Regions from separate parts of the Kitasatospora sp. NPDC127067 genome, predicted to be linked through region 1. Evidence: riboswitches for the same ligand, from Rfam matches in the RefSeq annotation. Region 1 holds a riboswitch; the other holds the start of a gene.
The links. A riboswitch is a leader RNA that binds a small molecule or an ion and turns the genes downstream of it on or off. The one in region 1 is predicted to bind cobalamin.

Region 1 (5,126 bases):
GATCAGGCAGGCCAGCCGCAGCCCGTCGAAGGCCGCCGAGAGCGTGGCCTCCAGGGAGACCGGGCCGCCGATCCGGATGCCCGCGTACCAGGCGGGGGTGGGGAGGTGCGGCAGGGAGAAGAGCAGGTGGTCGTGCGGGGTGATGCCGGTGGCGAAGACGCAGCGGAAGACCACCCGGATCGCCACCACGGTCAGGGCCACCCACAGGTAGTAGCCGAAGCCGCGCGCCCACGGGGCTTCGCTGCGGCGGGCCGTCACCACATAGCCGAGCACGGCGAGGACGAGCAGGAGCAGCAGCGGGTTGGTGGTGCGGCTGGCCGCCGTCGCCAGGGCGAGCGCCCAGGCCCACCAGGCCAGCGGGTGCAGGTTCCGCGGGGCGCGCCCGCTTCCCGCCGCCCGCCCGGGGTGGGACTGCGGGGAAGAGCCGGCGACGGCCTTGTCGAGCGTGGTCACCGGATCACTCGGCCCGTCGGCGGCGCCGCCGCGCCGCGACCGCGGTGGCCACCCCGAGCACCACGACGAGGACGACCCCGACCACGGCGGGGACCATCGAGCCGGGGTCGTGCGGGGCGTCGGCCACCGGGTCGGCGTTCAGCACTCCGCCGGGTACGGCGGGGGTGGGCGTCGGCGCGGCCACGGCGGGCTGCTCCGTCGGCCGGTCGCTCGGCGTGTCCGTGGGCAGCGCGGTGGGCGGCTCGACCGGTACCGGTGTCGCGGGTACCGGCGTCGACTCGGGCGCACCCGGCGGGGTGATGCCGTCCTCGGGGGTACCGGCCGCGCCGGGGGACGTGCCGGGCGCGGGCGGACGGGCTCCGCCCGCCGGGGGCTTGGTGGGAGCCGGGGCCCGTCCGGTCCCGGAGCCACCGGTCGTGCCGGTGGATCCGCCGGAGCCGCTGCCGGAACCGTTGCCGCCGGTCGTCCCTGCACCACCACTCGTCGACCCGCTGCCGGAACCGCCCGACGCACCGCCGGAGCCGCCCGCGGTGCCCTGGCCCGGGTCGGCCGGCTGCCCACCGGGGCTGGAGTCGTGCGCCCGGACACTGTCGGGCGAGAAGGTCGGGCGGCCCTCGGTGCCCTCGATGTCGGTGCCGCCGAAGATCCACAGGTCGACGCCGCCCGGCTTCGGCTGGTAGAGCATCGCGCCGAGTTGGCTGTACGACCAGGTGTTCTGGCCTGGGTCGGCGTGCCAGTACGACCAGTAGGCGGTGGCCGGGGGCGTCAGGACGCACTTCTCCTGGTCCGGGGTCGGGTACTGCTTGCCGCCCTGGAACCCGCTGTAGCCGATCCGGCAGATGAAGGCCGGGCCGTCGTGGCCCGTGCCGGTGCTCTTCCAGCCGCCCTGGTTGAGCAGGGTGTAGCCGGTGGTGGGAGTGGTGCCGCAGGAACGCAGCAGCGGGCCGCCCCACTTGCTGAAGTCCACGGCGAGCACGACACCGGAGGTGGTGGTGCACTGGTCCATCGGCAACGGCGCCGCGGACGCCGGGGCGGTGCCCACGGCAACACTCCCGAACGCGACGGCCAGGGTCGTGGCGGCTGCGCCCGGCAGCCGACCGAAGCGCCGGATCACCGGTGACGCCCCGGGCCCGAGGCGGTACGACGGCGGGCGGTCAGGACGGCCGCAGCGCCGAGCACGGTCAGCAGACCGGCGGCCCCCGTCAGTGCGAGTGCTTCGCTCCCCGTGGCCGCAAGGCCGCCGGTACCGGACCGCCCGGCACCGGCACCGGCACCGGCACTGGCGGGAACGCCACCGCCGACCGGGCCACCGGCGAGCGGGGCGTCGGACGGACGGGTGGTCGAGCCGTCACCGGGACCGGGCGCGACGGAGGTCGGGGACGTCGTCGCCGTCTGCGTGCCGGTGCCCGTCGGGGTCGGCGTCCCCGTGGGCGTGCCGGTCGGTGTCCCCGTGGGAGTCGGCGTCGGCGTACCTCCGAGGTTGCGGGTCAGCGTGCCGAAGGAGATCCCGGTGGCGCCGCCGAGCACCTGCGTGGAGGCACGGACGTCCGAGCCCTGCTGGCCGCCCGAGGCGACGTTGAACCCGCCGTCGCCGTTCTGCTGCCCGGCGAGGAAGTCGAGCGCCTTGGCGATCTGTGCACCGTGGATCGACTGACGGAGCGTCATGCCCTGGATCGCGAGCGCGGCCGAGTTGGTGGAGTCTCCGGCCGCGCCGGGGAATCCGCCGTCGGGAAGCTGCCGCGCGGCCAGCCAGCTGATCCCCCTGTCGACCGCCTGCGCCGCCTCGCCGCCCGGAACCAGGGCCAGGGCCATGACGGCCATCGCCGTACTGTCCACATCCGAGTCGCCGGTGGCCGGGATCAGGCTCGGCCAGGAGCCGTCCGCGTGCTGCAGGCCCTTCAGATAGGCGATCGCAGGGGCTGCGCCGGCGGCGTCGCCGGCCCGGAGCTGGGCCATGACGGCGAGCGCCTGGGAGAACACCGAGGTCGCGTAGACGTAGTTGCCGGGGGCGGCGCAGCCGGTGTTCGCGTCGGCCTTGGTGCACACCAGCGCGGCGAGGGCGGCGATCAGGTCGCGGCCGCCGAAGGCGCGCGGGTCGCGGCCCACGACCTCGGCGAGCAGCGCCTCCTTGCCGATGGACCCGCCGCCGGCGTACTCGGTGCCGATGGCCGTCCAGTCGTTGACGGTGCGCTCGCTCGCGTCCTTGCCCTGCTGGTCCAGGAAGTCGACGATCCGGCGCAGCGCGGCGTCGTCGGTGCCGGTGGCGGCCAGGGCGTAGGCGCCGTCGATGGTCAGGCCGAAGTCGGCGAAGGCCGGGAACCCCTCGTAGTAGTGACCGTCGATCAGCCGGGCCGGGTCGGTGAGGTAGGCGCTCCCCTTCGCGGCGTCGGGCTTCCTCCCGGCGGGCGTGGTCGGGGGCGTGGCGGACGGCGAGGCGCTCGCGGAGGGGGACGAGGAAGGCGAAGGGGACGCCGAGGAGCCACCGTTCTTCGCGCGGACCGAGTCCGGGGTGAAGTCCGGCGCCCCGCTGGTGCCCCCGTACGCGGTGGCCTGCGGGGTGTTGACGCACGGCTCCTCGGCCGGAGTCGGGTACTGGACACCGCCGTTGAAGGTCCCGGTGCCGAGTCGGCAGATGAAGGCGGGCCCGTCGTGCTCGGTGCCGGTCGTGGTGAATCCCGCGTTGTGCAGCAGGTTCATCCCCGTCGTCGGGTGGGCGTCACAGCCCCGGACGACCCCGCCGCCCCAGTGGCTGAAGTCGACGGCGACGATCGCGCCCGTCGTCGCCGTGCACTGCTCGATCGGGTCGGCTGCCGCGGAGCCGGGGTGGCCCAGCAGGACGGTTCCTCCCGCGGCCACTGCGACGGCCGTGGTGAGCAGAAGCGAGCCCAGCTCTCTGCTTCTGTGACGCGTAGGACTGCTGCTGACCCTCACCGGCGACTCCCCGATCGGTCGTCGGGGTCCCACGGCGCAGCCGACGGCTCTCCCCGGTACGGGGCGCCGTCGCGACCGCGTCGTAGTCCACGACGACGCATGTACTCATGAACAAGGCCCCGGCGCAGGCATTCCGGCTCACCGGCCCTTGCGGGCGGGTCTACGGTTGCGGGTCAGCGCCGGAATCGGACCGGCTTCCCCTGACTGCCGAGGATTAAAAAGCGGTTCATCACACCATGTGCTCGGAGTCGTCGTCAACGAGTCGTCATGTCACTTTCGCCACCTCGTAGATCCGTTCACGGGTGCGGTGACGTCCGCGGTGGCCGAGCGGGGGAATCCGGTGCGAATCCGGAGCTGACGCGCGCGCCTGGTCTACCGCAACCAGCTCGCCGCGAGCAGCTGGCCGAGCACCTCGCCGGTCGTCACCGACGACGAGCGTGGCATCCTCAACTCCTACGCGGCCGGCATCGACCCCGCGCGGATCGGCCCGGCCCGCAACCTCGTGGCCGACCTCACCGCCTACTGGCAGACCGCCGAACCCGGCTGCTACGGCCCGTCCGCGAACTTCAACGGGACCGTCTTCGGCCTGCTCGCCCTCGGCGGCGCCAAGACCCGGACCGGCGGACAACGCGTCCCGCAGTCCCTGCTGAACGCCTCGGTCGCGACCGTGCCTGCCAACCAGCACAACGACGGCGGCTGGAACTACAGCAAGACCCCGGTCGACTTCCTCATCGCCCAGCAGTTCAATCCCGGCGGCGGCTTCAAGTGCCTGCCCACCGACACCTCCCCGTCCCCGTACGCCTCCGTCGACGGCCTGCGCGCCGTCTCCGGCGCCGGCTTCACCGCCACCCCGCCCGCGTCGGCCGTGCGTGCTCGGCTGCGGCGGTCGGCAGCGTACTGCTGTACGACAAACTCGTCCGGCGCCGGCGGGCACCTCACGCCCGACCGCTGTGCCCCGGCCTCCCTCGTCGGGGAGGCCGGGGCGTCGACGTGTACGGGCAGGCGGGTCAGGGAGCGGTGATGCCGGGTTGGGCGCCGGCGCCGAAGGACCAGCCCTCGACGTCGCCGGGGGCCGGGTTGTAGCTGCCCGCGCCGAGGCTGCTGTACGACCAGGGGCCGCCGTGCTGGGCGTGCCAGTACGACCAGTAGGCGCTGCCGGTGGGGTTGGTGCAGGTCGTCGGCAGGCTGTTGACGGTGCAGACGAAGCCCGGGAAGCGCGGGTGGAAGGCGTAGCTGAATCCGGCGCCGGTCAGCGCGGCCAGGCCGCTGGCCGGGTCGCCGGGCGCACAGCCGGTCTGGATGCCGCCGCCGACAGCGGTGAAGTCGACCACGACCGTGACGCCGGTGGTCCCGCCGCAAGCGGCGGCCCGAGCCTGCGGGGCCTGGACGGCGGAGACGCCGAGCAGACCGGCGGTGAGGGCGGCGGCCGCGGCGACCGAGCCGAGCGTACGGCGGACCGGGCGCGCCGGGGTGAGGGTATCGCTCATCGGTGAACTCCTCCTGGTTTCGGGCGTGTTCAGTACGCGGCCGGGGCCGGGCAGGCCAGGGTGGGCGCGTCCGGGCGGGCCCCGGCGGCGGAGAGCGTGGCCAGCGGGGTGCCGGCGAGGCCGAGGACGGCCTGTGCGGTGGCCCGGGCGCCGTTGCCCGCGTCGAAGCCGGAGGCGTCGTAGGCGACCGCACCGCGCACGGCAGGGTCGGCCGAGCAGCCCTGCTGGAACTTCACCAGCCGGCTCCAACCCTTG
Region 2 (5,126 bases), on a different contig from region 1:
TCACAGGGCGAGGAGCTCCTTGGTGGTGATGGTGAGCAGCTCGGGCCCGCCCTCTTCGAGGGGGCGCACGACGAGCGTGTCCTCGATCCGGACGCCGCCCCTGCCCGGGAGGTGGACCCCCGGACCGACGGTGACCGGCACGCGGCTGTCCAGTTTACCCATGTCCGACGGACCGAGGCGCGGCGCCTCCCGGATCTCCAGCCCGACGCCGTGGCCCACCGGGTGCGGGGAGGCCTCGGTGTGGCCGGCCGCCTCCAGGACCTGCCGCGCGGCCCGGTCGGGCACGCACTGCTCCACGCCCGGTCCGAGCGCCTCCCGCCCGGCCCGCTGGGCCCGGAAGACCAGCCGGTGCAGCTCCACCTGCCAGGGCGCGGGGGCCGCGCCGATCACGAAGGTGCGGGCGGTGGAGACGCCGTAGCCGCGGTACTGGGCGCCCATCACCACGGTCAGGAAGTCGCCCTCCTCCACCCGGCGGTCGGTGGGCTGGTGGGCGGCCTGACCGGAGTGGCTGCCGGTGCCGACCGAGACCGGGAAGGCGGCCCGGTCGGCGCCGTGGTCGATCATCCGGCGCTCCAGCTCCATCGCCAGGTGCCGCTCGGTGCGGCCGACCAGGATCGACTCCAGCAGTTCGCCCAGTGCCTGGTCGGCGATCTCGGCGGCGATCCGCAGGTCGGCGATCTCGTGCTCGTCCTTGACCACCCGCAGCCGCTCGACCGTCTGACCGAGGTCCACCAGCCGGGCCCCCTCGGTCAGACCCCCCACCGCCCGGTGCCGGGTGACGGTCAGGTCGTGCTCCTCCACCGCCAGTCCCGACACCCCGGACCGCGCGGCGACGGCCGCGACGGCCAGCGCGGAGTCCGACCCGGCCGCCACCGGCAGCCGGGTGACGTCCGGGGCGATCAGGTGCTCCCCGGAGTCGTCCGGCGGCAGGTCGTCCGGCAGCGCGAGCAGCGCCCGCTCCCTGGTCAGCAGCAGGCTCGCCCCGCAGGGCGCGCAGCCCGTCAGGTACCGCACGTTCGCCGCGCGGGTGATCAGCGCCGCATCGGCCCCGGCCGCACTGCAGTGCTCCCTCACCCGCTCCCGCCGCCCCGCGTACGCATCCGCCATGCGTCGAGCCTACGAACCCCCGGCCCGAAGCGCCCGCCGAGCACCCCCGGCAGAACCCCCAATACCCCTTGCACGCCCCCCTGCGCGACCGCGGCACCGTCCCCCTCGGACCCGCGCCCCGCCCCCCACGCAGCGTGCCACCGAGGGGCCTCGCACCCCCCGGTGGCCCCTCGGACCTCGACCGGTCGCTACGTTCCGTCACGGATCTGTCACTTCCGGTCCTGTGCGAGTGCGACCCGGTCGGCGGCCGGCGCGTCGACTTCCGCGAGGAGCGCCGACCCGGGGCGCACCCGGCCCCCGGAACGCGAACGGCGCCTCCCCACCGCGGGGAGGCGCCGTTCCGGCGTGCGCGGGCAGGCCGCTGCGCGCGGCCGGGTGGCTCAGGAGCCCTCGGGCGTCCAGCGCTTCTCGACCCCGGCGAGCTTCCAGTACCCGATCGCGATCGCCCAGACGACCACGAACAGCCCGGCGATGGCGTAGCCGACGTTGTCCAGCGAGATGTCGGCGATGAAGCCGGTGACCGGGTCGGTCAGATCGAGCTTCTCGTGCAGCACCCCGACCAGCTCGATGGTGCCGATGACGAAGGCCACCGCGATCGACAGACCGGTGATGGTCAGGTTGTAGTACACCTTCCGCACCGGGTTGGCGAAGGCCCACTGGTACGCGAAGTTCATGAACGTCCCGTCCAGGGTGTCGAACAGGCTCATCCCGGCCGCGAACAGCAGCGGCAGGCAGACGATCGCGTACCAGGGCAGCCCGGAGGCGGCGCCCGAGCCGGCCATCACCATCAGGGTGACCTCGGTCGCGGTGTCGAAGCCCAGCCCCAGCACCATGCCCACCGGGAACATCTGCCCGGGCCGGGTGATCGAACGGGTCGCCCGGTTCAGCACCCGGGCCATGAAGCCGCGCGAGTCGAGGTGCGCCTCCAGCTCCTTCTCGTCGAACTTCCCGGCCCGCATCGAGCGGAACACCCTGAGGATGCCGAGCAGCGCCGCCAGGTTGAGCGCGCCGATCAGGTAGAGGAACACGCCGGAGGTGGTCGTCCCGATCACGCCGAGCCACTTGTGGGTGGCCGACTCGTCGTCCATCAGGGTGTTCGCCAGCTGCGCGCCGCCCGCCACCAGGGCGGCCATCAGCACCACCATCGAGGAGTGCCCGAGGGCGAACCAGAAGCCCACCGAGACCGGCCGCTTGCCGTCCGCCATCAGCTTTCTGGTGGTGTTGTCGATCACCGCGATGTGGTCGGCGTCGAAGGCGTGCCGCATCCCGAGGGTGTACGCGGTGATACCCAGGCCCACCCCGAAGACCTGGGTACCGACCGCGTACTTCTCGGGTGCGACCAGGAAGATCAGCGTGCCGAAGGCCACCACGTGCATGGCCACGATCACCGCCATCAGCCCGGCGGTACGGACGGTGTCCTCGCGCCGCCACTGGAAGCTGGGCAGCGCGGAGGGGGCCGGTTCGGCCCCGGCGGCAACGGTTTCGGGCAGGGTCATCTGCGGATCACGCTCCAGCACCTCGTGGAAAACCTCGTGAGATGCCGTGGCCGGTCTCCTGGCTGACGGGACGCCCGTACCCGCCTTCCCAAGCGCGCGAGGCGCCCAGTGGCTCCATGGGTACGGACGACGTTCCTCCGCGGACGGAGGAACGACCCGATCACAGTGGCGAGGGCCGCTCCGGGCTGGGACCCCTGAGGGTCCGTCACCGGTCTTCCCGAGCACCACGGCGGGGAACACCGTAGGGGTCACGCCCCGACCCGTGCAAGGTTGCGCACCTGCGCAGGTGTCCAGGATCACAGACCGCCGCCTGCGAGAATGTCCGCATGCATCTCGTACCGGCCGACCGCGCGGGCCACCGCACCATCGACGGGCACCGGGTCTGCGAGGCCATCGCCGCGATCGGCGACCCGGCCCACGTCCGGTCCTGGGCCGAGCGGTTCTCCCTGCTCGCCGACCCCGGCCGGCTCGCCCTGCTGCTCGCCCTCCACCGGGCCGGGCCGCTCGCCGTCACCGACCTCGCGGTCGCCACCGGCATGCGCGACCCCGCCGTCTCCCAGGCCCTGCGGCTGCTCCGCACGGCCGGCGTGGTCACCGGCGACCGGGACGGACGCGTGGTGCGCTACCAGCTCGTGGACGAGGCCATGCGCCCCCTCCTCGACGAGTGCGCTGCCGGCGAACACCACGAGCCCACCGCGGCCACGGGCTGACCCACTGGCCCGGCCCCGGAACCGCGCCGCGGCCGGAGCGGATGAGTACGATCATGACGTGCCGTCCCGCCCCCACGCCTGGCCCGCCGACCGGTGGAACACCCGACCGGTCAGGGCCCGCGTGCTGGCGGTCGCCCGCACCCTCACCTCGGCCACCCGGGTCCTGGACGTCCTGACCCTGCTGAACCCGGACGGCATCGAGCGGTACTTCACCGTCAACCCCGGCTCCGCCTTCGCCGACCGCGCCCTGGACGAGTACCTGCACGGCCTGCCCGGCTTCACCGTGCTGGACTGGGAGGACGCCGTCAGCCGCCGCTTCGACCTGGCCGTCGCCTGCGCCGTCCACTCCTCCATGCACCGGCTGGACGCCCGCCTCGTCGTCCTCCCGCACGGCGTCGGCTACAACCGGCTGGTCACCGAGTCCACCGGCGACACGGTCACCGCCGCCGGTCTGTCCCGCAACGAACTCACCCACCGCGGACGGGTGTTCGTGGACGTCCTCGGCCTCTCCCACCCCGAGCAGCTGGACCGGCTGCGGGACTCCTGCCCCGAGGCGCTGGACGTCGCCCGGGTGGTCGGCGACCCCTGCTTCGACCGGATGCTCGGCAGCCGGCGCTCCCGCGACGGCTACCGCGCCGCGCTCGGTGCCACCGGCGGCCGACGGCTCGTCGTCGTCAGCTCCACCTGGAGCGAGCACTCCTTGTTCGGCCGCCGCCCGGACCTCCCCCGGCGGCTGGTCCGCCGGCTCCCCGCCGACGAGTACACGGTGGCCGTCGTCCTGCACCCCAACGTGTGGAGCCGCCACGACCCCGAAGCGCTGCTCGACGACGCCCGCCGGATGGGCCTGCGCCTGATCCCGCCCCACCAGGGCTGGCAGGCCGCGCTCGTCGCCGCCGACTGCGTGATCGGCGACCACGGATCGGTCACCGTCTACGGCGCCGCCCTGAACCACCGCACCCTGCTCGTCGCCACCGGCGCCGCCGAACTCGACCCCCGCTCCCCCGGCTACGCCTTCGGCCAGGCAGCGCCCGTCCTCGACCCGGACGGGGACCTCGCCGCCCAGGTCGAACAGGCCCTCGCCCGGGACCCGGCCGACCTGAGCGCGATCACCGACCGCTCGCTCGCCCACCCCGGCGAATCCGCCCGGCTGCTGCGCCCGCTGCTGCACTCCTTCCTGGCCGGGCTGGACGAGCCCGCGGACGAACCGGCCCTGCCGCCCTACCCCAGGCCGGCCCCGTGCCCCGGCACCGTCGACCGGCCCACCGCGTACGACGTCGAGGGCCGGAGCGAGGGCACCGAGGTCAGCCTGCGGCGCTACCCCTTCGACCCGCACGACCACGCCCCGCGCGGCTTCCACGCCCTCACCGACGAGCACCCGGGCGACGCCCTGCGCTACACCGCCGAGGTCCTGGCCCGCACCGAGGTGCACGCCGAACGCCCCGCCGGCCGCTGGCTCGCCGACTCCGCCGCCGAACTCCCCGGCCTCGCCGTCGCGGTGGCCGCCCTCGGCCCGGCCCGCCACCTGCTCCGACTGCGCGCCGGCCTGCTGCTGGAGGCCCGCGCCGAACCGGACTGGACCTGCCCCGACCCCGCCGTCGACCCGCTGCTGCTCGGCTCCGCCGTGGCCTGCTGGCTCGCCGACGGCGGCGACCCGGCCGGCCTCCCCCGGCACGGCCTCACCGTCCGCACCGGCGAGCACCGCACCCGGGTGTCCTTCCGCACCGGCCCCTGAGAAGGGCGCTACTGCGGCAGCTCCCGCAGCCGCGCCCGGCTGCGCTCCGCGAGCTCCACGTCGTCCAGCTCCTCGGCGAGG

Region 2: another riboswitch for cobalamin. It lies ahead of ACFWJ4_RS12780 (HoxN/HupN/NixA family nickel/cobalt transporter); the one in region 1 lies ahead of ACFWJ4_RS29420 (prenyltransferase/squalene oxidase repeat-containing protein).

Annotation. Positions count from the first base shown of each region.
Region 1 is NZ_JBHXEM010000092.1:25,864-30,989, reverse strand. It holds gene ACFWJ4_RS29430 (CbiQ family ECF transporter T component) at 1-366, opposite strand, end outside; gene ACFWJ4_RS29425 (hypothetical protein) at 458-1,495, opposite strand; gene ACFWJ4_RS29420 (prenyltransferase/squalene oxidase repeat-containing protein) at 1,564-3,309, opposite strand; cobalamin riboswitch at 3,490-3,631, opposite strand; partial or broken gene ACFWJ4_RS29415 (hypothetical protein) at 3,746-4,240, shown strand; gene ACFWJ4_RS29410 (flagellar hook-length control protein FliK) at 4,392-4,871, opposite strand; gene ACFWJ4_RS29405 (peptidase) at 4,901-5,126, opposite strand, start outside.
Region 2 is NZ_JBHXEM010000023.1:4,412-9,537, reverse strand. It holds gene ACFWJ4_RS12785 (M24 family metallopeptidase) at 1-1,107, opposite strand; gene ACFWJ4_RS12780 (HoxN/HupN/NixA family nickel/cobalt transporter) at 1,488-2,603, opposite strand; cobalamin riboswitch at 2,634-2,847, opposite strand; gene ACFWJ4_RS12775 (metalloregulator ArsR/SmtB family transcription factor) at 2,930-3,313, shown strand; gene ACFWJ4_RS12770 (hypothetical protein) at 3,372-5,045, shown strand; gene ACFWJ4_RS12765 (AAA family ATPase) at 5,054-5,126, opposite strand, start outside.